2 regions of the Paenibacillus phoenicis genome follow, and region 2 is predicted to be linked to the other one. Evidence: predicted binding sites of a transcription regulator. Region 2 holds the regulator's gene; the other holds the start of a gene.
The links. Region 2 encodes NrdR, which represses ribonucleotide reductase genes. Its sites were predicted from a motif close to AACACNATATATNGTGTT; they were not measured.

Region 1 (14,988 bases), 160 kb from region 2:
GAGAAAAGATCCGAATCTGGCAGATCTTGTGCTTAAATTGCAGACGTAGGTGTAGTATGGACGAAAAGGAAGGAGTTCATAACCTTGTAAGAGCAAGAGGGTGGTTTATCTCATTAAAAAAAAAGCCGGCCGGGGATCATCTCCCTGACCGGCGATTGCTTGATCTATTTTACTCCGCTTTCACCAAGATTTTGATTTGATTCCGCTCTTTGAGGAGTCCTTCAAAGCCTTCATCGATGGCTTGATCCAGCTTAATGCGCTTCGTCACCAGCTTGTCCGCCGAGAAGTAGCCTTGAGCCATCAAGCTGATCACCGCCGGGAAGACGTCGCGGTAGCCGATAATGCCGCTTACGGTACGTTCCTTCATGACGATGTTTTGCGGATGGAGGGAGGCTTCCTTCTCGAAAATGCTGACGATCATCGTTTCACCGCCGATTTTGGTGGATAGGATCGCCTGGGTTAGCACGGGAGAAACCCCTGTCACTTCATAGGCTACGTCCACACCGCCTTGCGTGCGCTTGTGAATTTCTTCGACGGCATCGTATTCTTTCGGATCGATGACGATGGCGCCGAGCTCGGCAGCCTTCTGCTTCCGTTCCTCAGACAGCTCGACCGCATAGATTTCCGAAGCCCCTGAAGCCTTCAGTGCTTCGATCACCAGCAGACCGATCGGTCCGGTGCCAAAGACAGCTGCTTTGTCGCCCACTTTAAATTTACTGGAGCGGACTGCATGAAGTGCTACAGCGGATGGCTCAACCAGGGCGCCTTGCTCGAAGGATACCGAATCCGGGATTTTATGTAGCATTTGTTCCGGTACGTTGGCATATTCGGAGAATCCGCCGCCTCCGCCCGCCAGGCCGAAGAAGCCCATTTTATCGCAAAGATTGTATTTCCCTTGCTTACAAGCCTCGCAGGTTCCGCAGGCATAGATCGGTTCAACCACGACGCGATCGCCGACGGCCACGCGGGTGACGCCTTCGCCAACTTCAACCACTTGTCCGGAAAATTCATGTCCCATGACGATCGGCGCTTTATCTCCGCTTAACGGGTGGGTTTCCAGAGGGATAAAAATCGGGCCGGCTACATATTCGTGCAGATCACTGCCGCAAATCCCGCACCATTCCACCTTGATTTTCGCTTTGCCCGGTTCCGCTTTTGGCTCCTCGATGTTCTCCAGTCTTAGGTCCTTGACGCCATGCCATCTTAAAGCTTTCACTTGAACTCATCTCCTCGTAAGTTATGAACCTCAATTTCTAGTTTACTCCTTTTTGGGGGCAGGATTCCCATTGATTTGTTAAAATTGTGTTAATTCAAATCTAATAAAACTTAGGAGATGCTTCCCTGGTTTCTTGGAAATGGTTACAAAGCGGTTTTATAGTTTTGAGCCTGAAAAATAGAGAGAATTGAAGGAAACAGGGGGTTGGGCGAGATGTATTCGGATTAAAGCCTGAAATTTCACCCTGAACTGCTATGACAACGAGATATTGTATAGTATAATGGTATTCGCACACAATATATTGTGATTCATACATATGATATTACCGTTTACAGGGTGTGTGCCGCGGTGATCAAGCGGGCGATTTCCGGCTTGATACAGCGTTTTTTTTCGTTTTTTTGCCTAATTTCGACTTTAGGAATCGAGGCGAATGACTGATTAATTAAAGGATACTCTGAATCAATTTTTAGGAGGGTGTTTTCTTTGAAAACTGTGCAAAAACAGCGCCTTGAGGGGCTAAGTGAGAAAATCTTCTTGGACCGGTACGCCTGGAAGGACGCGGATCCTAGCCACGCCAAAGTGGGCGATGTCGTACTCGTTCTGACGAAGGACGACCCAAAATTCCCGACGAAGGAAGTAGGGGAGGTTGTTGCCCGTGACGGCCGTAAGGTTACGGTGAAGACCCGCCGGGGCGATCTGGTGGAGACCGACGTCGAGAAGCTGACCCTCAATATCGAGAAAACGCCTGAAGAAATGTGGGACCGTCTGGCCAAAGCGATGGCTTCGGTTGAGGAAACGCCGGAGAAGCAGAAGGAATGGGAAGAGAAATTCCGTTATATTCTGGATGATTGGAAGCTTGTTCCGGGCGGACGGATTGCGGCTGGTGCCGGTGCCAGTGATGAGTTAACTTTGTTCAACTGTTATGTTATTCCTTCGCCGAAGGACAGCCGGGGCGGCATCATGGAGACGCTGTCCGAAATGACCGAGATCATGGCTCGCGGCGGCGGCGTAGGCATTAACTTGAGCTCCCTGCGTCCACGTCGTGCGATCGTTCGTGGCGTTAATGGCTCTTCCAGCGGTGCTGTATCTTGGGGCGGCTTGTTCAGCTACACAACCGGCCTGATCGAGCAAGGCGGCAGCCGTCGCGGTGCGCTGATGCTGATGATCAACGACTGGCATCCGGACGTGCTGGACTTCATCACTGTTAAACAGACGATGGGCCAAGTGACCAACGCGAACTTGTCGGTTTGCGTCAGCAATGCTTTTATGAAAGCTGTAAAAGAAGACCTCGATTGGGATCTGGTATTCCCGGATACAACTTACGAGGATTACAACGAGGTGTGGGACGGCGATCTCGATAAATGGAAAGCCGATGGACGTAAAGTGATCCACTACCGTACCGTCAAAGCGCGTGAGATCTGGCATACGATCATCGAATCGGCTTGGAAATCCGCTGAGCCGGGCGTGGTCTTCATGGAATACTACAACCAAATGTCCAACAGCTGGTACTTTAACCCGATCATCTGTACGAATCCGTGCGGTGAGCAAGGGCTGCCGGGCTGGGGCGTATGTAACCTGTCGGCGATGAACTTGTCCAAGTTCTACGATGAAGAGAAGCACGATGTGGCATGGGATGAACTGGCGACAACTACGCGTTATTCAGTTCGTTTCTTGGACAACGTCATCAACAAGACACCTTATCATTTTGAAGAAAACGAGAAGAACCAGAAGAAAGAGCGCCGCGTTGGCCTTGGAACGATGGGTCTGGCCGAGCTGATGATCAAGCTGAACATCCGTTACGGCAGCCCGGAATCGCTGGAATTCCTCGATAAATTGTATGGCTTTATTGCGAAGGAAGCTTACCTGGCCTCTGCAGATATCGCAGAAGAGAAAGGATCCTTCCCGGCATTTGAAGCAGATAAATTTTTGCAAAGCGGCTTTATGAAGAACATGACGGAAGTGTATCCAGAAGTTGGTGAAGCTGTCCGCACCAAAGGGATTCGCAATGTCACGATCATTACCCAAGCGCCAACTGGCAGCACAGGGACGATGGTTGGCACTTCGACTGGGATCGAACCGTACTTCGCCTTCAAATATTACCGTCAAAGCCGTCTCGGCTTCGACGAGCAATTCGTGCCGATCGCGCAGGAATGGATGGACGCGCATCCAGGCGAACCGCTGCCGGATTACTTCGTAACGGCGATGGATTTGTCGGCGGAAGATCATATCCGCGTACAAGCGGCGATTCAGCGTTGGGTGGACAGCTCGATCTCGAAAACGGCCAACTGCCCGTCCGACTTTACGGTTGAAGATACGAAACGGCTGTATGAGCTGGCCTTCGACCTTGGCTGCAAAGGCGTAACGATCTACCGCGATGGCAGCCGCGATGTGCAAGTTCTGCAAACGGAGAAGAAGGAAGAGAAGAAAGAGGAAGCATCTGCTCAACCTAGCGCAGCGGCAACTCCACAACCGGCAAATGCTTCGGTTCAAGCCAGCAGCCCAAAAACCGGCGAACAATACAAGAGACGCCCGCAAGTGCTGCATGGAGCAACGTATAAAATCAACACGCCGTTTGGCATGGCCTATATCACGATCAATGACATGAACGGGACTCCAGGTGAGATCTTCTTGAACGTAGGTAAAGCTGGTTCTGACGTGTTCGCGATGGCAGAAGCCCTTGGCCGCGTCTGCTCGCTGTTCCTGCGTTACGGCGACCATGGCGAGAAGGTTGAGTTGCTGATTAAGCATCTCAAAGGCATCGGCGGTACGGGAGCGATCGGTTTTGGTCCTAACCGCGTTGAATCGATCGCGGACGCCGTCGCCAAAGCGTTGGAGACGCACGTACAAAACGGACCTTACGGCGACCACGACCCAGCGCCGGTAGCCGCAACGGTTGCACAGGAGACAGCACACGTTCACGGCACGGCAGACGGCTCGCATGGCGGCTACAGCCACGGCAGCGCACCGGCCACCTCGCGCGACCTGTGCCCATCCTGCGGCTCCGCCTCGCTGATCAACATCGAGGGCTGCAAAACTTGCAGCAACTGCGGGTATAGCAAGTGCTCGTAAGAATTGAATAAACCTGCAATAGGGATGCTAGATGTGTGTTGTCAGAATCGTTGAGAACTTTTTTAGAAATGATGAGTGTAAATAATCATAATTAACGAGAAATGCATAAATATGCATTGAAATGAATGTTGGAGATTTCCCTTGTGATCATGGGAAAATAAAAAAGTCCGAAGCAAATACATACTGCTTCGGGCTTTTTGTTTAGCACGCCCAGCATGGGCGTCATCTCTAGGTTGAAAGTCCCGAGCGGGGGCTGGCGAGCGCCTACCGTTAGCCAAGGGCGAGGGTGTCACCGTGAGGTGGAATCTGAAGGAAGCCGGAGGCAAAAGCACGGGCCAAGGTACACGAACTGGATTTGAGGCAGGGTTAGTCGGATGAGTTGCCTAAACACGACGAAACCCAAAACCGCCAAGGGCTGATCCTGTAAACTCCAGTGATCGCGGGCGGAAAGGTGACGTTCTTATCTGGGGAGGCCTGCGGGAGGAAAAAACGCGAAGTCATTTCGTAAAGACGGGCTGCCGGATATCATTCTGGTGAACGATCCGAACATTCAAAAATACGTAACCGCTTATCCGGGAACGTTCCGCTGCGGATCGACGATAAGATTTACGGCGTTCCGTTCGACATCAGCGTAACGGGCGCCGGATCCTGGTACATTACGCCGGATAACAAAGGAAATTTCGTAGACAATCCGGCCATGACCGAGACGCTTCGCGTATACAAAGCGATCGCGGATTCCGGAATCGCCAAGCGGTGACGGCTCGGCCAATAGAGGTCAGGCGATTTACAGCGATTTCACAAGATGGTCTACCGAGGTTCCGGGTATTTCCATGGGAATGTACACGCAAGAGGCAAAGGATGCACTGAAGAACGAGCTGCCTAACATTTTGAACGGTGCGGATTTGACCCAAAGCTTGGCTAACATTCAGAAACACTTTGAACAGCAGGTTCAATAAAAACTAAGTAAGCGGGTGGTAATCTATGGGCAGTAAATGGAATAATATCGACTTTCCCATCCGTCGTGATCGACGGCAGGAAGTCCTTTTTTGCCATTAAAGTGTTCTAACCATCATATAAGAACATGAACATGATGCTAACGATGAAGCATCGGGCTGTTCAGCGCTTTATATTCCTTGGCGCTGACTCCGCATAATTTGCTGAAATAGGCGGAGAAATACTTGTAGTCCTTGTACCCTACCAATTCGGCGATTTCATAGTATTTCAAATCACTGTTTAGAATGAGTTCCTTCGCCTTTTCGATGCGAATGCGATTCACCCACTCTTTAAAGGAATAGCCGGTTTCACTTTTGAAGATTCTGCTCAAATAACCGGTGGAAATGTAAACGGCCTTGGCGACATCAGTCAGCTTGAGATCCTTGTTATAATTCTGGCTGATATAATCCAGTGCGGCTGCAAACAACACATTTTTATAATCCGTCTCCAGGTTTGGCTTGGCCAGGCTCAGCATCAGCTCAATCACTTCCTCGGGCGTTTCCGTTTCAGCAACAATTTCCGCCGTTTTACGGGCGCCGTTTTGCCTTTCCATCACCGCCTCCATCAGCACGATGATCCGGTTCACCGATTCCAGAAAGCACGACCGCGAGACGGCATTTTGACGCATAAACTCAGCGTATTCCTGGATGGCTTGTTCAATATGGGCAGCATTTCTGGACAATACCGCGGAGATGACCTTGCTCTCGCTATCCTGTATCTCACTTGGTCCGATGCTAGGAAATATATCTGTTGGCACAACCTCCGTATATTCCCACTCCGTGTTCCAGAAGCAGGCATCCAGCGCCCTATCCAGAAGCGCATAAGCGAAGGAGAGCTCCTCCAGCGACTCGATGCGGTTCATTAACACCATACTGTTGCCGAAAATATAAGGCTTGAGATTGGCGAGCATCTTGTCTTTAACCTCCTTCGAAATACCCTGCGCACCAACATTCAATACCGTTACGAGCTTGCCGTCTTCCGTGAAAAATACAAAGGGCTCGAGCTCCTGAAAAGCCTGCACAAAATGGTTGTACACCAGCCAATCGTCGTTCGCAACACAGCGGGCGAGCAGCATCGAATAGCAGGGGCCCGGCAGCGGCATATCCAGCTTTTCGGCCTTTTTCTGAAACGTGTTCAACGGAATTTCGTTTTTTAAAAATTTCGCAAACAAGGCAGATTTAATCAAATGCTGGTTTTCCTTATAGATCGTCTGCATCAGCGCCTGACGTCCATAGGCGGCATTTTCTTCCGAAATAGCGTCCTTTGCCCGGAGGGCCGCCTCCAATATTTTGCCGGAATCGGCATTTTTTAGGACGAAGGAGCTGACCTTCACTTCAATTGCGCGAGTAAAGTTCTCGGTATTGCCATACGCGGAGAGAATAATCACCTTCGTGCGCGGCAAATATTCATTTAATTTTCTCGCTAGCTCAATTCCGCTCATGATCGGCATCTGGATGTCTGCAAAAACGATATCAGGGGAGAGCTGAATGGCCAGCTTCAGGCCATCCTCTCCGTTAGCCGCCTCTCCGACAATTTCCATCCCATGCTTTTCCCACGGAATCGTATAGCGAATTCCCTGACGGATAAATGCCTCGTCGTCAACGAGCAGGATTTTTATCATTTCTTCAGCTCCTTTGTATTTCATTGTTGTCGTCCGAAAGCGAAATTTCACGGGCATCGGCCTCTTTATTCCTCAGCTTTTGCGTAATTTGGAAGACGCTGAATCCGTCACGCAAAAAACAACTAAGATGAAAGCCCTTTCCATTCTTCAGAGCAATCCGCTCCTTAATGTTCCGTAGAGCAAAGCCCCGCATGCCGCTGCCCTCTTCCTCCAGCAGGCGGTTAATTTCAGTGACGTCCACCGGTGTACCATTGTTCATGACCTCGTAAACAAGTGAATGTTCATTTTCGTAAATTTGAACCTTTACGATGCCATGGGTGCTGTTCTTCAGACCATGAAGAAGTGCGTTTTCGACCAGCGGCTGTAGCAGAAGGCGCAGGACGTAATAAGACTTCAAATGCTCCGGACAATCGATGTCGAACACGAACTGGTCGCCGTAGCGGATTCGTTGGATATGGATGTAGCAGCTTAGATGCTCCAGCTCTTCCGCCAGCGTCACCATGTCACTGTTGTTGGGGGAGAGCGTCATGCGCATCATTTTCGACATATTTGAAACCATCGAGCTAACATTTTTGGTATCGCCCATCTCCGACATCCAGTAGATCGTATCCAGCGTGTTATATAAAAAATGGGGATTGATCTGTGTTTGCAGGGCACTTAGCTGCGCTTGCTGTAATTTCAAATTCCCCATGTAGACTTCTTTATATAGAAAGTCCAGCCGCCGCGCCATACGGTTGAAATTGTTGGCCAGCACCGCGATTTCATCATTTCTCTTAACGTCGATGCGCACGGAGAAATCCTCATTGGAGATCGACTTCATGCGCTTGCCTAGCTTGACGAGCGGGGCCGTAATAATCTGGGAAAAAGTGAAGGACAATAGCAGCGTAAACAGGAGCACAAGCACCACCGTCAGCGATAAGCCCTTAAGAAGAGTTTCCTTAATAATGGTTAGAATATTCGGTTTTACAATGCTGTATAAAACGAATGGAGTTCGTTCTATTTTATGGGCGGATATGAAGTATTGCCCGTTGATCTGCGTATTGGCCGAGCTGGAAGCCAACTGGAGAAGATGCGGATAGGAAACGTCCCCCTTCAGATTGGCGTAGCTTTGGCCGGAGCTCGTATCCACAAGGAACTTGTTATTCTCATCAATGATAAAATAGGAGACCTCGTGGTTGATCCGGTCCGACATCAGGGTATCCATAAGCTGCTTCCGGCTCATGGCGATTTTGATAAAGCCGAGCTCCTCGGACAAATTGCTCGGATTCCTCAGCAATCGGGTTAGAGTAATATGGCTGTTGTATGCTTCTTCTGGCGTATCCTGCAGCCTGGAAACGTCGCGGTAATCCCAATAGGGTCTCGATTCCCCGGCTCGCGCAGCTTCCAGATCTTCCTTCGATATTTTTAACGAAATGCCTACATTAATAGAGGCTTGATCCCGCGAAAGGAGAGAAATGCCGCGAATTCCGTTGGAGAAACCGTAGGGCATAGACAGCAGGATGCTATTGGCGTTGCTGGTCAGCGCGAAATAGTTCTCATCATCCTTCGGCTTGCTCAAGAAGGCTCTCAGATTCGTTTCCATTAATGGGTAGGTCGTAAGATCCAGCGCATCGGTAAAAAACTGATCTGCGCTTTTGCCAATTCCATGGATATGGTTCGAAAAAAGCGCTTGCAAATCTTTTTTGGTGCTCTCATAAAAAATGCTGATTGCTACGGAATAAATCGTAAGAATCGGGATCATCACGAGGCAGATGAAGAACAGCATAAGCTTTTTACGCATAGTCACAGGGCGCACACTCCCCCTTGATGTTATGAATTTATTCTGTCATTGCGCCGGACAGGTGTCAATTGTCCTTTGCCAATTTAATGAGATGGTCATTTTTTGCGATAAATATCATATTTTAGGGATATCGTTCGCAACAAGGAAAGAGGTCGACCCCATTATTCTTTCGATGACGACAAAATACGAGGATAATGAAGACAAGAAAGCGGATACAAAATGCATCTCACGTCTTCTATAGTTAGGTTGTGAAATCAAATATACATTTGGAGGGGCAACATGAAAAAGAAAAAGATCATTCACATCATCTCATTTCTGGCAGCTCTCTCGCTAATCCTTTCTGCCTGTGGCGGCGGTGGAAGCGGCAATGGTGGAACTTCCTTCGGCAACTCCGGGGCAAGCGGGGCAAAGGGCGAACAGATTCAATTGACCTTCTCGCACTATTATTTGGAGGAGGAGCGTCCCACAAGCGCGGAAATGGACAGCTATATGACTCTGGTTGAAGAGTGGGAAGCAAAGAATCCGAATGTCAATCTGGTACAGTCGGTCATGTCGCAGGCGGATTATTCAACGAAAATCCAGGCGCAGGCCGCCGTCAACGAAATCCCGGACATCTTCTTCTTAAAAGGTTCTTGGGTAAGCAATTTTGCAAACAACGACCTGCTGATGCCGATCAACGACTACCTGGACCAATATGAGCACAAGGACAAGTTCCGCAAAGGTGTGTTTGATGCGGCTACGCGGGACGGCAAGATTTACGGGATTCCGAATCAGCTATCGATTACCTCGGTTGTTTTTTATAACGAACAAATGTGGAAAGAAATCGGCTATGACCGTTTTCCAGATAATTGGGAAGACATTTACAAGGCCGCTGAGAAATTTAATGAAAAGGGAATCTCCGCTATCGCACTGGGCAACAAGGACAAATGGCCGGCCGAATCCAGCATCCTTTCGACCATGGGCGACCGTTTCACAGGCACCGATTGGACGAATTCGATTATAGCCCGCGACGGCAGCGCGAAATTTACCGACTCTGAGTTTGTAAGCGCACTCGATCAGATGCAGAATATTGCCGCCAACAAAGTATTTAACCCTGATTTCAATATCATCTCCAATGCGCAGGCCGAGGAATATTACGCACAGGGCAAGGCGGCGGCTACCATTGACGGCCACTGGGCGGTTAGCTACCTACTGTCCAATGCCTCGGAGGAAGTGCTAAGCCAGACCAAGGTTGCGATCCTGCCGCCAGTGGATGGTGGAAAGGGCGATAACAACACGATCTCCGGCGGTGCTGGCTGGTATGTTGCGCTCAACAAAAATCTAGAAGGCGCGAAGCTCGAAGCAGCTATGGATTTTCTGTTCAGCACGGCGGGTTATGACTTTTCCAGAGTTTATGCCGAAAAATACGGGATGACCGGCCCAAGCCTGATTGAAGGCACCGATTTGACGCAGTTCCCGCAATTGACGCAGGATTTTGCCGCATTGACCGGCTCCCTGACGTTTACGCCGATCTACGACATGCTGATGGAAGGCTCCATTATCGAAAGCATGAATACAGGTCTGCAGGAAGTGCTGAACGGTACGAAAACAGGCCAGGAGCTGGCCGCACAGCTTCAGTCCGGGCAGGACAGCCTGTAACCGCCGCGATGGTTCAAGCTGCTGGCACCAATCGCGTGCCGGCAGCTTGCATCCATTCGTTAATTAAGGAGGAAGCAGCTACATGAACCAGGCAATTCGTCCGTCAAGGAAGGCTTTCATATTGTACATGCTGCCGGGCTTTATCCTGTACACCTTTATCGTATTTGTTCCGATCGTCCTGGCCTTTTATTACGGGTTCTTTGACTGGTCGGGCGGGACGAAGATGAATTACATCGGTTTGGATAATTTTATAGCGCTGGCTAAGGACGACGTTTTCATCCAATCTTTTGTCAACAACATCTATCTTACGGTGCTGTGCATTGTCGGACAAATCGGCTTCGCCTTCTTGTTCGCCATACTGTTGAACACAAGAGGCGTCAGATTCAAGGCCTTTCACAGAACGATGTCTTACTTTCCGTCGGTATTATCGGCGGTCGTGATCGGCTTTATTTGGACAATGCTCTATGACTACAACTATGGCTTGATCAATATTTTTCTTAAGCAAATCGGAAAAGCGGAATGGATTCAGCCCTGGCTGAACAACGAGAGTCTTGCGCTGACATTAGTTGCGATTCCATTGATTTGGCAATACATCGGATATTACATGATCATCATCCTCTCCGCTCTAGCTTCCATTGACCCGCAGGTGCTGGAAATGGCGGAGATCGACGGGGCGAACGGCTGGAAGAAGGCGATCCATATCACATTGCCTCTCGTAAAGAACACGCTGATTGTCTGCGTAACGCTCTGTATCGCGGGGACGATGAAGGTCTTCGACCACATCTATGTGATGACCGGCGGAGGGCCGGGGACTTCAAGCAACGTGATGGCGTTAAACGCCTATAAGACGTCCTTCCTCAGCTATAAGATGGGTTACGGCAGCGCGATGTCGATCGGCATCTTAATTCTGAGCCTGATATTTATCGCCGGAACGAGATGGCTGCTTCTGAGCTTTACGAAGGACAAGTCCAGCGGCAGGATGTCAAGCCGTTAACTCCAAACCCAGCCTAAAATCATGTCACTTACTAGATTTTAACAGGGGGTTCGTGAAGGACTATGGCAAAGGAGGCGTTAATCCTTGGCACTATTCACCTTCCTTCGAGGCGTGTAGAGTTGGCCGCTGTGCCGGGCACCGACAGCAACACTGAGCGCCTTGAATGCCGTCGAGGACCCGCTCGATCGCTTTGTCGAGATTCTTGAGAGATTCTTGAGCTGCTTCTGGATGCTGCGGATGGATTCGACAGAAGGTGCCGAGGAAGGGAACAGCCAGCGGATAAGAAGCTCAGACGCGTACCGGAGAAACAGATTTAAGGGGTAGATGCTACTGGAGGCAGAAGGATTTCCCTGAATGGACCCTACGTTCCATTGTCCAGAGGCATCCCCCGGGGGATGGAAATGAACCTAAAAGAGCTTTCAAAAGATACTATACGAGGAGGTGTGAGTGATGGGGGAGAGCAGTAAACGCCGTTTTTTGTTCGGTCTGGTTCCTAATCTGGTTTTGGCCGTTTTCTCCATGACCTGCATATTTCCGGCGATATGGCTATTCTATTCTTCGCTTAAAGGGAAGGCCGAGTTCTACGCCAATCCGATTTCATTGCCGCACAGCCCGAATTTTCTGCAATATATTGCGATTTTGACCAAAAGTAAAATCCTGCTGTGGATGGGCAACACCATCCGGAATAGCGTGCTGTCGCTGGCGATCATCCTGATTCTTGGCTTTATTATCGGTTACTTTCTTTCCCGCTTCCGGTTTAAAGGGAAAAATGCGCTTTACAACTACTACCTGCTCGGGATGCTAGTTCCGATTCATGCCTTAATGGTTCCGATGTACGTGCTGTTTACGAAAACCGGGATGGGCGATCAATGGTACACGCTGATTCTACCGTATGCGGCCTTCGGTTTGCCGATTTCGATTTTCCTGGTAGAGAGCTATGTGCGAAGCATTCCTATTGAAGTAGAGGAGGCTGCCAATATTGATGGCTGCAGCTTCCATCGCACTCTGTTTAGCATCGTGCTTCCGATGTGCCAGCCGATCCTTGTCACCGTCGGCATCATTCAATTTTTTATCGTATGGAATGAATTTACGTTTGCGTTGATCCTGATCAGCAAGGAAAACCTGATGACCGTGCCTGTCGGCATCACGCTGTTCAAAGGACAGTTCGTAACCGATTATCCGAAAATGATGGCCTCGATGCTAATCGCTATTTTTCCCGCTATGGCACTATATTTCGCGTTCTCCAAGCAGATCATCAAGGGTATGGTCGCCGGTTCGGTCAAGGGTTGATTCGCACCATTGAAACAGGAATGACAACAATTACGCATCAAGGATGGGGAGACTTATGAAAAGATTTGATTTAAACGACGCATGGCTTCTGCATGAGGCGCCGCTGCATTGGGGCAAAGACAGCCTGACGGCTGTAAAAGCTTTGAAGGAAGGCTGGTATCCTTGCTCGCTTCCAACTGATGTTCGCATTCCTCTGATCGAGAATGGCATAATTCAGGAGCCGCTTGAGTCCGATCATGCGCTCGCCAGCGAATGGATCGAACAGCGTTCCTGGTGGTACACCAAGGAATTCGACGGCACGGGTATCGATTTTGACAGTGACATTATTGAGCTTGTCATTGAAACGATCGACACCAACAGCGATATTTTCGTCAACGATCAATATGTTGGCAGCCATCGCAATGTGCATTATCCGTTCGTCCGCAACATCAAGGATGTTCTCACTCCCGGGAAAAACACGCTTACGGTGCGCGTCACTACCGGGCTGGAGGACGTTACCGACAACGATCTGTCGGAGCTCAACTGGGCGACCTGCCGTGAATACGATAACGGCGGCAAAGACCGCGGCGACTATCGCCGTTCCTACGTAAGACGTCCGCAATATACAGTGGGCTGGGACTGGGGGCCGCGCGTTGTCACCTGCGGGCTTGGCGGAAATGCATACCTGCGCTGCGAGAAAGAGATCGCGGTTCGCGAGGTGAAGCTCGTTACGGTCAGCGCTGACCAGACTGCCCGGCTTAAAGCCACGGTCAACATCGAAAACCTGGACATCATCGGGACGATAAACTGCGATCTGCAGATCGACATTTCCTATGACGGGCAATCCTGTGTGACGAAAAAGCTCGAGAACCTGCTTCTGACCTCCGGCACGAACTATTTTGATGTGGATCTAGAGGTGGAGAATGCCCGGCTGTGGTGGCCAGCGGGACATGGCGATCATCCGCTGTACGATGTGCGGGTATCTGCAGCGAGCGCGAACGCGAAGACCGAATATCCTGCATTCCAATTCGGCATCCGGACGGTCGAGCTGGATACGTCCATCCTGCGCGGCAAAGAGCGCAATTTCCGACTGATCGTCAACGGCGTTCCTATTTTCAGCAAAGGGGGCAACTGGGTTCCAGCTGATTTCATCCATGCGCGTGTTACCGACGAGAAGTATGAGACCTTGATCCGCGAGGCGGTGGAAGCGAATTTCAACATGCTGCGCGTCTGGGGCGGCGGGCTGTTCGAGCGGGATATTTTCTACGATTTGTGCGACCAGAACGGTCTGCTGGTGTGGCAGGATTTCATGATGGCCTGCTCCACTTATCCTGACCATAAACGGGAATTCCGCGACGAGATGCGGGCCGAGATGGACTATCAGACCAAGCGCCTGCGCAACCGGGCATCCATTGCCTTGTTCTGCGGAACCAACGAAGTCCACTGGATTTTTAACAAATATGACAATCCACGATGGCAGATCGAGTTCAAGCATGAGAAGCAGTACGGCTTATATATTGCGAATATTCTCGCCAAAGAGATCATGTACAACAACTGCTCCCATATTCCTTACTGGAACAGCTCACCGTACGGCGGGGCGCTTCCGAACGACGATACGGTCGGCGATGTCCATCGCTGGCATAACGCCTTCATGAGCCTTAATATGGACGAGCGCATCGAGCCGAAGGACTTCGATACGGTAAACTCCAAATTCGTGAGTGAATACGGCTTCGTCGGCCCTTGTTCTCTGGAGAGCACGAAGAAGTATTTGGGCGGGGAAGAGATCGACTTCGACAGCGAAGTGTGGCAAATGCATTGCAACGTGTTTGAGAAAGGGACCGTCGTCACGGGCATTGCTAAAAACTACCTTAACCGCACCGACAATTTATCCATCGAGGACTATCTGCTTTACGGCGGTATGGTGCACTCGCTCATGCTTGAGTATTCGCTGGAAGCGATCCGATTCAAGGAAAATTGCGGCGGCGCGCTGTTCTGGATGTACAACGATGCCTGGGGCGAAGTCGGCTGGACGATCATCGATTATTATCTGAGCCGCAAAATCCCGTATTATGGCGTAAAACGCGCTTTGGCCCATACGAAGCTGTCGATGCGCGTGGTGGACGGAAACGTCGTTGTTCAAGGGATGAACGATACGGCAGAGAAGGTGAGTTTCCAGGCGGAATACGGCTATATTTCGTTCGACGGAACAGTTCGGCAGACGAGAACGCTGGAGATTTCCCTTGAGCCGCATAGCCGGGTTTACTTGCTTACGGAGAAGCTGCCGGATCAGGACTACACCAGAGGCAGCATGATGCTGATTCCAGATTCGGATACCGTGAACTCCATATCCCTGCGGACAGGCGATATGAAGACGATGGTATTTGATCCATCGCCGGTTGAAATCGTGA
Region 2 (14,988 bases):
CTCTCTGTACCGCTGAAAGCCGAAGTATCCAGCGGATTAAATTGGTACGAAGCGAAGTAAGCTCTGCGCATGACAACAACTTAGATCGAGGTGAGAGGATATGCCGGAATTGCCGGAGGTGGAAACGGTCCGACGGACCTTAACCCAATTGATCGTGGGCAAGACGATCCAAAGTGTTCATGTGTTTCTGCCGCGCATCATCCAACGGCCGGATGATATCCGACGGTTTGAAGCCGAACTTGCCGGCCATACCATCTTAGAGATTGGCCGCCGCGGAAAATTTTTGCGGATTATCATGGATGGGCTGGTGCTCGTCTCCCATTTGCGGATGGAAGGGCGTTACGGGCTGTATCAGCCCGGAGAAGAGGTGGAGAAGCATACCCATGTCATTTTCCGGTTTACGGACGGGACGGAACTCCGCTACAAGGATGTACGCCAGTTTGGTACGATGCATCTGTTTGCTCCTGGGGAGGAGTTTACGAACAAGCCGCTGGTGAAGCTGGGATTGGAGCCGCTGGAGGAGTCGTTTACCCTTCAAGCATTCCAGGACAAAATTTCCCGGCGAACCACGAAAATCAAGCCAGCCTTGCTGAACCAGGAATACATCGTTGGCTTGGGGAATATATATGTAGATGAAGCATTGTTTCGGGCAGGCATCCACCCGGAATATCCGGCGGACAAGCTGACCAAGAGGCAGCTGGAGCAGCTTCATGCCGCCATCGTTGAGACGTTAACCGAAGCGGTAGAAGCTGGTGGCTCCTCCATCAAATCGTACGTGAACGGGCAAGGGGAAATGGGGATGTTTCAACATTCCTTGCGGATGTACGGCCGCCAAGGTGAGCCTTGTCTGAACTGCGGACAGCCGGTGATGAAGACCGTTGTAGGGGGGCGGGGCACGCATTTTTGCCCGAATTGTCAGCCGCCTTATCGGACAAGCGGGTCTGCACGCGCCAAGTAACGGCTAACGAGATAGAACGAGGCTCCAAGTTATGAGTGTGAGGTGGATAGGGTTATGAACATCGGACTGACCGGAGGCATTGCGACCGGGAAAAGCACGGTTTCCCGATTGTTGGCCGAGCGTGGGGCCGCCATCATCGATGCAGATGTGATCGCCAGGGAGATTATGGAGCCGGGCCATCCGGTATTGGCCGCCGTTAGCGAACGATTTGGCCCGGGCGTGCTGCACCCCGATGGAACGCTGAATCGCAAGAAGCTAGGCGAGATCGTCTTCTCGCATCCGGAGGAGCGCAAGGCGCTGGAGGCACTAACGCATCCGGCGATCCGCGCTGAAATGAAGCGGCGCATGGAAGAGCTGGAAGCAGCGGATCCTCACAGATTGGTGGTGGCGGATATCCCGCTGCTTTATGAATCGGGTCTTGATCCGTTATACGATCAAATTATGGTTGTCTACGTCCCCCGCGAGGTACAGTTAACCCGGTTGATGTTGAGGGACGGGTTATCGAAGGAGGCGGCCGAGCAGCGGATCAGCGCCCAGATGGATATCGAAATCAAGAAAGAGAGGGCGGATATTTTGATTGATAACAGCGGTGGACTTGAGGAAACGAAGCGGCAGATAGATGACTTTTGGCGGGATCAGGGACTACGATGAGGTGGCTTCGCAAAAAAAGAGTCTTGCTTCTGTTGTTTATCGGTTTCATCATCCTCATCTTTTTTAATTCGGCATGGCTTTCGTTGTTTTACCCGATTTATTATAAAGAAGAAATCCGGCGGCATGCCAAGAACAACGGCCTGGATCCGTTTATTGTTGCAGCGATCATTAAGGTGGAGACGAACTACAAATCGGGCGTGGAGTCCCGGAAAGGCGCGCTCGGAATTATGCAGATCATGCCCGATACGGCGGAGTGGGTGATTTCCAAAGCGAAGTTGCCCAATACAACGCTGGAAGACATCCGCAACGAGACGGAAACGAATATCCAGATCGGCACCTGGTATCTGAGATCGCTCTCCCAGCAATTTGACGGTAACACCATCGCCATGATCGCAGCGTATAATGCCGGACCAACCAATGTGAAAAATTGGCTGAAGAGCGGGCGATGGGACGGACGACTGGAGACGGTGCAAAATATTCCGTTTGGCGAGACCCGGCATTACGTCCAGCGGGTATCCCACTATTACAAACAATATTTAAAGATATATGATGATTTTTAAGGGGGCCTAAGGTTATAACAAAAGAAAGCATTGACCGACCTCACGCCAGCCAATGCTCTCTTCAGTTGATCGGTTATTTGAATTGACCTGCCAGCTGTTGTTCAGCCAGGGTCACCAGACGTTTCGTGATGAAACCACCGATCGAACCGTTTTCGTAAGAAGTCAGGTTACCAGCATATCCGTCTTGTGGGAAAGAGATGCCAAGCTCCTGAGCGATTTCATATTTCATTTGATCCAAAGCTCCGGATGCTTGTCTAACCACCAGGTTGTTCGAAGAGTTATTATTTTGGGCCATGATTTGTTCACCTCCTTGTGGTTGGTAACAGTATTATGTGCCGGACTAGGAATTTCAATCACATGAATTTGCAGTAATTTATTGCCATCCGGTGAGACAGGCCGTGATGACGTCATTTAGAGGGGAGGTGTTCTAGTTTGAAATGTCCTTATTGCGACTATTTAGGCACCAAAGTGCTTGATTCGAGACCGGCGAACGAGAACCGTTCGATCCGCCGCCGGCGTGAATGCGAGAAATGCAACCGGCGGTTTACAACGTTTGAAATGGTGGAAGAAGTGCCGTTGATTGTGATCAAAAAGGATGGAAGCCGCGAGGAATTCAGCCGGGAGAAAATGCTGCGAGGTCTGATTCGAGCCTGCGAGAAACGTCCGGTTTCCGTCGAACAGCTGGAATCCATCGTATCCGAAGTGGAACGTTCCTTGCGCCACTCGGCGAACGCCGAGGTAGAGAGCCGGCAAATCGGCGAATTGGTGATGGAGCAGCTCTATCCGGTGGACGAGGTTGCATATGTACGGTTTGCTTCGGTTTATCGTCAATTTAAAGATATCAACATGTTTATGAAAGAACTCAAAGGCCTGCTGTCCAAAAATACAGGGGTCACGGAATAGTTCACTTCTCAAGCACTCTTCGCCGGCCGGCGCGGGAGTGTTTTTTTATTTTTTGCATAGAATAAACCTAAAGACTAAGGTGCCCTCTTATTTTACACAAAGTTTACAAAACGAGAACACAGCATTGATCTTCGCTTTCTATAATCAAACTGTAAATCAATTAAGGGGGAAACCTAAACAATGAAAAAGAGTATGTTATTGATTTTGACTTTGGTGCTGAGCTTCGCGCTGGCAGCATGCGGTCAAAACAACGCGGCACCAAACAACACGGCCGGCACCAACGGAAGCACTGCGGATGAAGCATCCGCGAGCAACGGGGGTAATGCAGCGACATCGGAACTTTCCGGGTCGATCTTGGCTGTAGGTTCCTCGGCTTTACAACCTTTGGTAGACCAAGTTTCGAAAAAATTTATGGATCAAAATCCAAATGTTTCTATACAAGTTCAAGGCGGCGGAAGCGGCACCGGGTTGACGCAGGTTTCCGGAGGCCAAGCGGACATCGGGAACTCCGACGTCTTCGCAGAAGAGAAGCTGGATGCGGCTCAAGCTGGTGAACTGGTTGACCACCAAGTTGCTGTCGTCGCGATGGCAGCTGTCGTTAACCCGGACATCACTGTCGACAATTTGACAAAAGACCAACTGGTCCAAATTTTCACGGGTAAAATCACAAATTGGAAAGATCTTGGCGGTCCGGACCAAGCGATTCAAATTGTAAACCGTCCGTCGAGCTCCGGGACTCGCGCCACATTTGAGAAATACGCGTTGGGTACGAAAACGGAGGACCTGCAAGGTTCGATCCAAGAAGATTCCTCCGGTACGGTAAAGAAACTGGTTGGCGAAACGCCGGGGGCGATCGGATATCTGGCCTTGTCCTACCTTGACGATACGGTCAAAGCTGTGAAGTACGAAGGCGTGGACGCAACGGAAGAAAACGTAGCAAACGGAACTTATCCGGTATGGGCTTATGAGCACATGTATACGAAAGGCGAGCCAAACGAAGTCGTGAAAGCCTTCTTGGACTACATGGTTTCCTCGGATGTTCAAGGCGACAACGGCGACGTAGTAGAGCTTGGCTATATTCCGATCAGCAAAATGCAAGTGGAACGCGATGTTGACGGCAACATCACGAAGAAATAACCAGCAGATTCGATAACATCATATCAGCGCGGCAAGAGGCGGACGGTTCTGCCTCTTTCTGTGCTGTTCTTAAAGGGAGAGGTTTCATGGCTCAGTCCGGCGGAAGAAAAAAAATACAACCGCATATCGTCGAGGAATGGACCGGCAAAATTTACGCTTCATTTTGTATCGTATTGCTGGTGGTTACGATCTTCTCGATGGTTTATTACGTAGCAACCAAGGGGTTAAGCACTTTTGTTCAAGACGGAATCTCACTAGGTGAAATTTTCGGCAGCACGAACTGGAAGCCGGATGGGGAGCCGCCGATGTTTGGCGCCCTGCCGTTTATCTTGGGCTCGTTCAGCACTTCGATTCTGGCGGCGTTGATCGCAGCACCGCTTGGCATTTGCGCAGCATTGTTTATGGTTGAAATTATGCCGAAGTTCGGCAAGAAGTATTTGCAGCCGGTCATCGAGCTGCTGGCCGGGATACCTTCGGTCGTGTATGGTTTTGTGGGGCTTAGTATCATCGTACCTTTTTACAGAGATATTTTCCCGGGACAAGGTCTGGGGATCTTGGCGGGAGCGACCGTACTGTCGATCATGATATTGCCGACGATCACTTCGATCGCCACCGACGCCCTGTCTGCCCTGCCTCCCGGCTTGAAAGAAGGTTCCTACGCCCTTGGCGCTACGCGCTGGCAAACCTTGTCACGGACCGTATTGCCGACGACCTTACCGTCCTTGCTGACCGGGGTTGTACTCGGCATGGCTCGGGCTTTCGGGGAAGCCCTGGCGGTGCAGATGGTTATCGGGAACGCGCCGCATATCCCGCGCTCGCTCTTTGAATCCACCTCGACCTTGACCAGCGTCATTACGCTGAGCATGGGGAATACGGTCATGGGCACGACGCAGAATAACGTCCTCTGGACGCTGGCACTAATCTTGATGCTGATGACGTTTGTATTCGTCTTTATCGTGCGTTGGCTGGAAAGGAGAGCAAAACGATGAGCGCCAAAACCGTCGACAAAATCGCAACAGTTGTTATTATCGCTTTAGCTGGCTTAATTGTCTTGATTATGGCGGGGTTACTCGGCTTTATTTTAGTCCGGGGGCTGGGTCATATCAGTTTCGATTTTCTCACGTCACCTCCTGAAACGATTAAGGCAGGTGGCGGGATTGGCCCGCAATTGTTTAATTCCTTGTTCCTCTTGGTCTTGACCATGATCATCACGATTCCGCTCGGTATCGGCGCGGGGGTCTATATGAGCGAATACGCTAAACCGGGGAAAATCACCGATTTTATCCGTTTGATCGTTGAGGTATTGTCCTCTTTTCCATCGATTGTCGTGGGTTTGTTTGGTTTGCTCGTGATCGTGAACCTGTTTGGCTTTGGCTTCTCCCTGTTCTCAGGGGCGTTAGCTTTGACGATCTTTAACCTGCCGCTGATGGTGCGGATTACCGAGCAAGGGTTAGCCAGCGTGCCGCAGGCGCAAAAGGAAGCCAGCTTGGCGCTGGGCTTGTCCAAATGGAAAACGATCCAATCGGTGATGCTGCCGATCGCCATGCCGGTGATTCTGACCGGGACGATCCTGGCGGCGGGCCGCGTGTTCGGCGAAGCAGCTGCCCTGTTGTTTACGGCCGGGATGAGCAGTCCGCGGCTCGACTTTAGCAACTGGAATCCGTTGAGCCCTACGTCCCCGCTGAATCCGTTCCGTCCGGCGGAGACGCTGGCGGTTCATATCTGGAAGATCAATTCCGAAGGCTTGGCGCCGGATGCGCCTGAAATTGCCGCCGGTGCGTCGGCCGTCCTGATTTTGACCGTGCTGGTGTTTAACTTGCTGGCTCGCTGGCTCGGACGCGTGATGCTCAAGAAATTTACGGCGACGAAATAGGAGGGCGAAGCCAAGTGTCAAATATTGAACTATCTACGAAAAACTTAAGCGTCTATTACGGAGAGAAACAAGCCGTTAAAAATATATCGCTCGATTTCGCTTCCCGGCAGGTAACCGCCTTGATTGGCCCTTCGGGCTGCGGCAAGTCCACATTCCTGCGCAGCCTGAATCGGATGAACGATTTGATCCGCGGGGCGAAGATCACGGGGGAAATCTGGATCGGGGACGACAATATCAATGATCCGAAGACCGATGTCGTGCTGCTGCGCCAAAAGATCGGCATGGTATGGCAGCGGCCAAACCCGTTCCATAAGTCCATCTATGAAAATATCGCTTTTGGACCGCGTTACCACGGGATTCGGGACAAGAAGAAGCTGGATCAGATCGTTGAGGAATCGCTCACCAAAGCGGCCCTTTGGGACGAAACGAAGGACCGACTGCACAGCTCCGCCTTGGCCCTGTCCGGCGGCCAGCAGCAAAGACTGTGCATCGCCCGATCGATTGCGGTCAATCCAAGCATCATCCTGATGGATGAACCGGCCTCGGCCCTGGACCCGGTATCCAGTGCCAAAATTGAAGAGCTGATCGCCGAGCTGAAGCAGGAATACTGCATTATCATCGTCACGCACAATATGCATCAGGCGGCTCGGGTGTCGGAAAAAACGGCGTTCTTCCTCATGGGGGAGCTGGTTGAGTACGGCGATACGAGTAAAATCTTTACCAATCCGTCCGAGAAACGTACAGACGATTATATCAGCGGCCGGTTCGGATAAGATACGTCTCTCCTTTTGCCACCTAGGAACAGGGCTGGACCCGGGGCGGGGAACCGCCCCGTTCGCGGTCCCTTTTAGATTGGAAAATCTCCGTATATACTGATAACATAAAGAGTGGACTGATTGGCGTGGGCAGCGCCTGCAATGGCTAAAGGAGATTTGGATAATGGACGTATTGGATTGGATTGAAAGGATGTTTGAGCATTACGGCTATTTTGTTCTGCTGCTCGGACTTCCCATCGACTTTATCGCGCTGCCGCTGCCTCCGGGTCAAACGACTCTGACCTATACGGGATATTTGGCATATAAAGGCGTGCTAGGTTTCCTGCCGGCACTCTTCGCTGGATATGCTGGGGCGGTGATCGGGGTGACGATTACCTATTTCGTCGGACATCGGGTCGGTGTGCCGTTGATCGAACGCTATGGCAAGTGGATTATGGTCAAGCCCTCACATTTGGACAAAACGAGGCGGGTCTACGAGAAATACGGCAATAGAATGCTGCTTATCAGTTTCTTTGTGCCGGGTGTAAGGCAGTTTTTTGGTTACTTTGTTGGCATTATGCGCATTCCTTTTCGAACCTTTGCCTTGTATGCTTACACAGGAGCAGCGCTCTGGGTGACTGTTTTTGTAAGCATCGGATTGGTGTTTGGCGAACAGTGGCAAGTTGCCATCGACCTGGTGGAGAAATATTTAAAGTTTTTCTTTATTGGGCTGGGCGCGCTGCTGTTGGTGCTCGTGTATTTGAAATGGCGGCGATGGAGGCTGAAGGTAGCCAAGTTGTCCCGGTAATACCTCAAAGGCGCTGGAGCTGGCTCCGGCGCCTTTATTTATTTCCGCTTTTTATTTTTATTTTCGGGTTTGCTTTGGTGCAAGATGAACTCGTCAAGCAGCGTCTCCTCAGTATCACCGCCGTTCTGCCCCTTTTCCTCCTTCAGCTTCAACAGGGAGAGCAAATCGAAAAGATCCCCAAGCACGGTGAACCCGGCACCGATAATGGCCAAGTCGTCCGAGGATAGGTCATTTTCTTGGATTCTTTGGTATTGACGCCTCTTTTTTCCTCCCAAGAACACCACCTGCTTTTAAATCTACTTGTTTCATCTTATGCAAATGGCTATTGGCTTGACTAGGCGTGAGCTAGGCTAGAGCCGCCGTCTCATATTCAGCATGGGTACCTGGTGAACGTATACCCATTTTTGCCTCTCTCCGCGAATGTCCCGATCGTTCGCTAACGAACTGTAATATGATGTTCTATATTTAAAAAGGAGGGAAAATCAATGTCGGGATATGAAAATGGCGTAGGTGGCGTAGGTTATGGTGGTTTCTGGACTTCCACAGGGACGATTCTGGTTCTCTTCATCCTGCTGGTCATTGTTTCCAAAGCGTTTATCTTTTAATTGAATAGTACCTCATGCAAAGGCCCTGCTGCAGCAGGGCCTTTGTTCATTTTTGCATTTGTTAGACAATTGCTCTAAAGCCCCGGCAGCGGCGCAAATCGCAGAGGAGTACCAGCGGATCAGCGGGGCACTCATCGAGGCGATCCGCACGCAATGGACGGACGAGCAGCTCCTGAACACAACGGAGATCGCAAGGTGAACCCTGGTCAAACGGGGCATCGCTCCGGTTTACGCTGATGCATCAGGCGCATCATCGGGGACAAATGACGGTATTGATGCGTCAGGCGGGACTGCGAGTTCCTGATATTTACGGGCCAACCTACGAATCGTGGATCGAGCCAGGGATGGAGCCCCTCGCCTAAACTGGGCCAGGCGGTCACAAAAGCAGCAACTATTTCCAGTTATTGCCGGAATCTCTGGAGGACGCCTCCTTGCATACCTATGTGCCTTACTACTTGCTTCCGTATGGGAAAGCTCTAACGATTGTGGAGCCGGATGTCCTGATCGGACGAATGGTGGAAGTCACCCCTTCGTTCCCCCTTGTAAACCAAACCCCTTGGACATAAACCGCTGGGACAAGATGTACAGCACGATGGACGGGATCGCATACAGGATGGAGAAGGCCGCAAGATTGCCGTATTCAATCATCCCGTATTGACCAAAGTACTGGTATAACTTCAGGGAAGCGGGGAAGTTCTCCGGATTTTGCAGCAAAATGTACGGGACAAAGAAGTTCCCCCAGCTGCCCGAGAAGGTGAAGATGGCCACCGTGCAAATGCCCGGCACCATCAGCGGCGCTACGACTCTGCGAATCCCCGTAAATACCGAGGCCCCGTCGACCCATGCCGCTTCCTCCAGATCCAGAGGGACGGAATCCATGAAGTTCTTTAGCATCCAAATGCCGTAGGGCATGGATGAAGCTACATAGAACAGGATAACGCCAAAGATTTGGTCATACAGCTTCAAACTTAGAAACAGCTGGTAGACCGGGACCATCACCGCCGTAATCGGCAAGGAAGTCATAAACAGGATGGTCAACATAAACGGCTTCTTGTATTTCATTTGATAACGGGACAACGGATAGGCGGCTAACAGTGCCAAGAGGACGACGAGCAGCGCCTGCCCCAGCGACATGATCAAACCGATCAGGAAAGCGCGCTGGTTCTCGCGGCTGGTGATCACGTTGATATAATTATCCGCCGTGATCCGCTGCGGCATTTTCAGCGTCTGCATGGCATTGGGATCAACCGAAGCAACCATCACCCAAAGCAAGGGTAAGACGAAGCAGATGCCGATGATCGTGAGGATCGTATAGGGCAAGATCCGGTAGATGAGTTTCCGTTGTTTTGCGTTCATAAGGAGTTCTCCTTGCTCTTGGACTATTTCAACGAGCGGGTATAGAACAGGCTAAGCACGATTCCGATGAGCAGAAGCAGCAAGGAGATCGCGGTTCCGTACCCCAGTTGATAGTTCACGAAGGCTTGGTTGTACATGAAGATCGGCAGTGTGGTCGTAGACGTTCCCGGGCCTCCGCCGGTCATGGCATAAATCAAACCGAACACGCCCAACGTCTGTAACGTGACCAGCATCATGTTGGTCATAAACGAATCTTTGATATAAGGGATGATGATCCGAATCAGTACCTGCCATTTCGAAGCTCCGTCGACCACCGCCGCTTCTTCCACCTCGCTGGGCACGTCGTCGAGAGCCGCTTGAAAGACGAGCATTGAGAAGGCGGTGCCGTGCCAGATGTTCGCGAGGATGATCGTCAGCATCGGAACGGTATACAGCCAGGTGACTGCCGGAATCCCCAATGAGGTGATGATCGAGTTAAGCGTCCCCTCGTCGCCGAAGAAGCTGTACAAGCACAACGCACAGACGATTTCCGGGGTTACCCAGCCGGCGAGGACGATCGTGCCGATCACCCGCCGGAACGTCCGGTTTCTGCGCTTCATCAGCAGGGCGATGAATAAGCCGAGCAGCTGCTGGCCAATCACCGCGGAGCCAAACAGGAAGACCAGCGTGTTCCAAATGCTGATCTTGACCGTCGGGTCCTTGAACATGTGAAGATAGTTGTCAAACCCAACGAATTTTAACTCTCTTGCCGATTCCCCCGTTAAAGCCAGGTTCGTAAATGAATAGAAGAAAGTAAGGAAGACCGGAGTGATAAAAAACACCAGCATTATCACAATCGAAGGGAGCAAGAAGTACAGCCACGTGTACGTATTTCGTTTTCTGGAATATCCTTCAGCCGTCATGCTGCTCATGGTTCGTTCTCCTTCCGGAAGGCATTGCTTTGCCGCTTGTTATGATTGGTCATTTTCTTATGACAGCGTCCTCGCCTACGATGCGGGTGATGTCTTGGGCGTATTTTTGAGCTGCCTCTGCGGGGGAGGTGCCTGTGGCGACGGATTCAACCATCGTCTGAATTTGTGTCGATACTTCCGGGTACTTATCCTGAGCAGGCCGGAACTCGGCGTTCTGCAGATATTCCGTAGCGATTTCGTTAAACGGCATTTGCGTGTATTCCGGATCTTTGGCGACGTCGGCTCGCACAGTAATATTCCCTGAGGAGGTGACGAGCTTCTTGCTGTTCTCTTTGTTTAATGCGTATTTGATAAACTCCCAGGCTTCGTCTTTATGCTTGGCGTTGCTCGGAATGGACAGCGCCCAACCACCGGCAAGGGTAATGGTCCCCGGTGCCTGACCTTGGCTCGTCGGCATCGGAGCAAAGCCCAGCACATCCTTGTATTCCGGCCATGGGGAAGCACCGGTTTCCAGATAGTTGCCGGTAATCCAGGAGCCGTCGAGGGAGATGGCCAACTTGCCTTGAGGCAAATATTCACGGGAAGCGGTGTTACCGGCCTGCCCGTTCAGAACCTTGGAGAGCGGCGGTCCGAGCTTTTCCTTGTTTACGGTTTCAATAAACCCTAATGCGTCCAAGATACCTTGGCTTTCGATGATCCATTTTCCGCTTGCATCGTCATACAGTCGTTCGCCGGTACCGTAAAGGAGCATTTCGTACGTCTGCATGGAGGTGGCTTCCCCAGTCGCCTTGCCCATGTTCATCCAGATCGGGACGATGTCCGGGGCTTTTTCCTTAATCGTGCGAGCCGCATCAAGCACTTCCTCCCAGTTCTTCGGCGTCCACTCTTCGGGAAGGCCGACCTGCTTAAAGATCTCTTTGTTGTACCAAAAGCCACGGGAATCCGTGTTGTACGGTACGCCATACACTTTGCCGTCGCTGGCGGTAACGCCTTTCTTCATCGCCTCGATAAACGAGCCGTTCGACCAATCCTCCCAGTCCTTCAGCCGCTCATCCAGTGGTTCCAGATAACCGGCGCTGGCGTCCGAATTGAGGATGAATGTGTCCTCCGTCACGATATCCGGAGCGGTGTCTATGGATTTCAGAGACAAGGCGACTTTCGCAAAATAGTCCCCTTCAGAGGCTTGAATCGGTGCTGGTTTAATCTCGACATCCTTGTTCGGGTAAGCGGCAGCGATCTCTGTCAACCAACGGTACAACGTGCCTTTTTCTCCGGCTCCGTCATCCCGATAGGTCACCGTAATCGTCGTTTTTCCGGAGCTGCCCGACTTGTCGCCCGACCCGGAACACCCGGCTAGCAGCGCCCCGCCTAAAGCCGTACACAACAACATGGAAGCGATGGCCCAACTTCTTTTTTTCATAAATGCCATGCTGTGATCCCTCCCTGGTAAGTAGTCTTATTCGGGTTTTGAGCTCAACCCGATGGTTTAACGCATTAAAAAAATACTGTGTACATCCCTTCCAGTAAAACATACTTGCCGAAGGAGCAATTTATTCAAAAAAACTCCACGAATAAATATTGACCGAATCGGTTTACGGAAGTATGCGAAATACGATCACACGGTGACGGATTTCTTCGAGCGAATCAAACAAGCCGCGAACATCAGGTCGCGATGATCGATAAGCATCCGGCGTTACTGTCTTTCTTGACCAGCGTTTATTTTGAAACGAATGAGGAGGTTCATCCGGAAATTAAGGCGATCTTGGCCAAAGGGGAGGAGGTTCGGAACCGGATCGCTTTGACCGGCGTGGATGAATCGAAGTTTAAGTCCAGCGGTATGATGTCAAGCTGTTGATTTAATCGAATTGGAAATTTCCCGTGCCTGTTGAGCGCGGAGTCACGAAAAAAGGGCGCATCAAACCAAACCCAGCCAAAAACCATGTCAGATACCAGATTTTTACTGGGAATTCGTGAAGGACTAAGGCAAAGGAGGCGTTAATCCTTGGCGCTATTCACCTTCCTTCGAGGCGTGTAGAGTTGGCCGCTGCGTAGCAGCACATCGACCAGACGCACGAGTTTTCTTGCCGTTAAGACGAGGGCGCGTTTGTGTTGATTCTTGGGCACTTCGTGATACTTCTTCCGGTAATATTCACCGAATTCTTCATCGCGCATCCTAACCGAGTTGGCAGCTTCAACGAGGTAGTAGCGCAGGAATCGGTTGCCGGATTTGATGCGGGCGGTGTCCTCCGCCTCGAAGACGCCGGACTGGTGCCTGCGCCACGTCAGACCCGCGTACTTGGCGACGGCGGCTTGATCCTTGAACCGTTCAATATCGCCGAGTTCGCCGAGCAGACCGGCTGCATAGACTTTGCCGATGCCGGGCACTGACAGCAAGCACTGAGCGCCTTGAATGCCGTCGAGGACCCGCTCGATCGCTTTGTCGAGATCCTTGAGCTGCTTCTGGATGCTGCGGATGGATTCGATGGAGGTGCCGAGCACCAGGTCAATCGAATCCTCCACGACCTTGGACAGCCGATAGGAGGCGCGGGCAGCTTGCTGAATGCAGCGGGCGACCCGCTCGGGATCGGGGAAACGATTGCGTCCCTTGTCCCGCAGATAGTCGGCCAGATCGGCCACGTCCATCTCGGCGATGTCATCGAGGCTGAACTTCTCGGAGAGCATCTCCATGAGCGCATGGCCAAACACGGAGCTGTCGACCTCGGTTGTAAACGCATTGCACTTGTAGAACAGGTTCTGCAAGAAGTACTGCTTCTCGCGAGCCAAGTTATGGACCAAGTGGAAACGCATGCGCGTGAGGCGTTGAAGGGCGACATACTGCTCCTGCATGACGATGGTGGTCGTCAGGCGGCCGAAGCGCAGGCGATCCGCAATGACCCAGGCGTCGAGCCGGTCGGTCTTGTCCATATCCGCATAGGCTTCTCTGAACTTGCTGATGAGCTTGGGGTTCAAGGTGAACACCTTGGCCTTGCGCTCTCGAAGCGCTGGATCCTGATGCAGGTACATGGCAGGGTGCCAGCTGTAGACGGAAGTGGCTTCCAAGCCGATGTGAATCTCGGTGACGGCCAACTTGTCCGCTGCAGCGACGATTTGGTCACGCAAGTGCGAGGCGCCATTCAAATTGTTTTTGACGGTGAGTGTCTCAAGCTTGTCACCGTCAGCGTTCATGAAACACGCTTCGAGCTCTTGCGAGCTCACGTCAATACCGACAAAAAGCTTCAAGTGAAATTCCTCCTTTCGCTAGGGATTCAGGGAATGGACGCTCCGGGATGCCTCCGGCGCACGCGCAGATCTATCACCCTCGCGTATGAGGACACACTTCGGGCCATGAGCTGCCCCGGATCTGCTAAAACCGGGCATGGGATGCCGAAGGGAACAGCCAGCGGGTAAGAAGCTCAGACGCGTACCGGAGAAACAGACTTAAGGAGTAGACGATGCTACTGGAGGCAGAAGGATTTCCCCGAATGGACCCTACGTTCCATTGTCCAGAGGCATACCGGAAAGTCCAGTCCCTGATGGAATTTTCAAAGAACAAGCTGGAAATTTGGAGGCTGTTTTCCATCCCCCGGGGGGATGGAAATGAACCTAAAAGAGCTTTTTAAAGATACTATACGAGGAAGGCATTGATCTGAAGCTTCTCATGAACATGTTGACTTAGATGGCGGAGGGGTTCACCAACCAGATGTCCAGGGAGAACAAACTCGATATCGAGGAAATCACAAGGGGGTTCCATGGGCGTGATCGAATTAAGAAACCTCACGAAGCGATAGGGCAAGGCCAGAGGGATTACTGACGTGAACCTTCAGGTGGAGGAGGGGGGAGATCTTTGGCTTTATCGGTCCCAACGGGGCGGGGAAGTCAACGACGATTCGGACGCTGCTTGGGCTCATTTATCCGACCAGCGGCCTGGATCCACTGATGCAGCAGACCTTCTTCGAGCTGATTGCGGAGGAGCACCGGAAAGGGGCGACCGTGTTTTTCTCGTCCCATATTCTGAGCGAAGTCCAGAAGATGTGCAGCCGTGTCGCCTTCATTAAGGAGGGCGGATCATCAAGCAGGAGAAGATGAGCGACTTGCAGGATAACAGCTACAAGAAAGTCAGCCTGGAAGCCAAGTCCGACATCGATCCGGCCGCCTTTAAGAAGCTGGATGGCGTCAGCAACCTTGAACTGAGGGGATCTTCGGCCAGCTTCATGTTTAAAGGCAGCCTAAACGCGTTTGCTGCAACGAATCGCTACCGTTGATTTAATCAACATCTCGATTGTGGAGCCCGATCTGGAGGAAATCTTCCTGCATTACTACGTGAAGGAGGAGTAGGCCGTCATGAATATGGTCATGCATGAGTTGAAGTCGCTGAGGAAATCGGCCTTCGTCTGGACCTTGGAGATGATCGCCTTGGCCGCCCTCTACTTATCGATTTATCCCAGCTTAGCGAGCGATGCCGAAGATTTCA

Region 1: the regulator NrdR is predicted to act here: its motif matches at 1,507-1,524, upstream of U9M73_RS03550 (adenosylcobalamin-dependent ribonucleoside-diphosphate reductase).

What each region holds. Positions count from the first base shown of each region.
Region 1 covers NZ_JAYERP010000001.1:749,775-764,762, forward strand. Annotated here, with positions in the region: gene U9M73_RS03545 (2,3-butanediol dehydrogenase) at 170-1,216, opposite strand; gene U9M73_RS03550 (adenosylcobalamin-dependent ribonucleoside-diphosphate reductase) at 1,700-4,285, shown strand; gene U9M73_RS03555 (hypothetical protein) at 4,892-5,035, opposite strand; gene U9M73_RS03560 (response regulator) at 5,379-6,899, opposite strand; gene U9M73_RS03565 (cache domain-containing sensor histidine kinase) at 6,904-8,679, opposite strand; gene U9M73_RS03570 (ABC transporter substrate-binding protein) at 8,959-10,317, shown strand; gene U9M73_RS03575 (carbohydrate ABC transporter permease) at 10,400-11,311, shown strand; gene U9M73_RS03580 (carbohydrate ABC transporter permease) at 11,762-12,601, shown strand; gene U9M73_RS03585 (glycoside hydrolase family 2 protein) at 12,657-14,988, shown strand, end outside.
Region 2 covers NZ_JAYERP010000001.1:587,364-602,351, forward strand. Annotated here, with positions in the region: gene polA (DNA polymerase I) at 1-60, shown strand, start outside; gene mutM (DNA-formamidopyrimidine glycosylase) at 101-958, shown strand; gene coaE (dephospho-CoA kinase) at 1,013-1,609, shown strand; gene U9M73_RS02700 (lytic transglycosylase domain-containing protein) at 1,606-2,169, shown strand; gene U9M73_RS02705 (alpha/beta-type small acid-soluble spore protein) at 2,243-2,464, opposite strand; gene nrdR (transcriptional regulator NrdR) at 2,602-3,072, shown strand; gene U9M73_RS02715 (phosphate ABC transporter substrate-binding protein) at 3,253-4,209, shown strand; gene pstC (phosphate ABC transporter permease subunit PstC) at 4,296-5,198, shown strand; gene pstA (phosphate ABC transporter permease PstA) at 5,195-6,082, shown strand; gene pstB (phosphate ABC transporter ATP-binding protein PstB) at 6,097-6,855, shown strand; gene U9M73_RS02735 (DedA family protein) at 7,022-7,645, shown strand; gene U9M73_RS02740 (hypothetical protein) at 7,684-7,926, opposite strand; gene U9M73_RS02745 (sporulation protein YjcZ) at 8,131-8,250, shown strand; gene U9M73_RS02750 (hypothetical protein) at 8,303-8,449, shown strand; gene U9M73_RS02755 (DinB family protein) at 8,487-8,612, shown strand; gene U9M73_RS02760 (carbohydrate ABC transporter permease) at 8,773-9,606, opposite strand; gene U9M73_RS02765 (carbohydrate ABC transporter permease) at 9,630-10,517, opposite strand; gene U9M73_RS02770 (ABC transporter substrate-binding protein) at 10,567-11,937, opposite strand; gene U9M73_RS02775 (hypothetical protein) at 12,190-12,372, shown strand; gene U9M73_RS02780 (IS110 family RNA-guided transposase) at 12,513-13,757, opposite strand; partial or broken gene U9M73_RS02785 (ATP-binding cassette domain-containing protein) at 14,321-14,852, shown strand; gene U9M73_RS02790 (hypothetical protein) at 14,859-14,988, shown strand, end outside.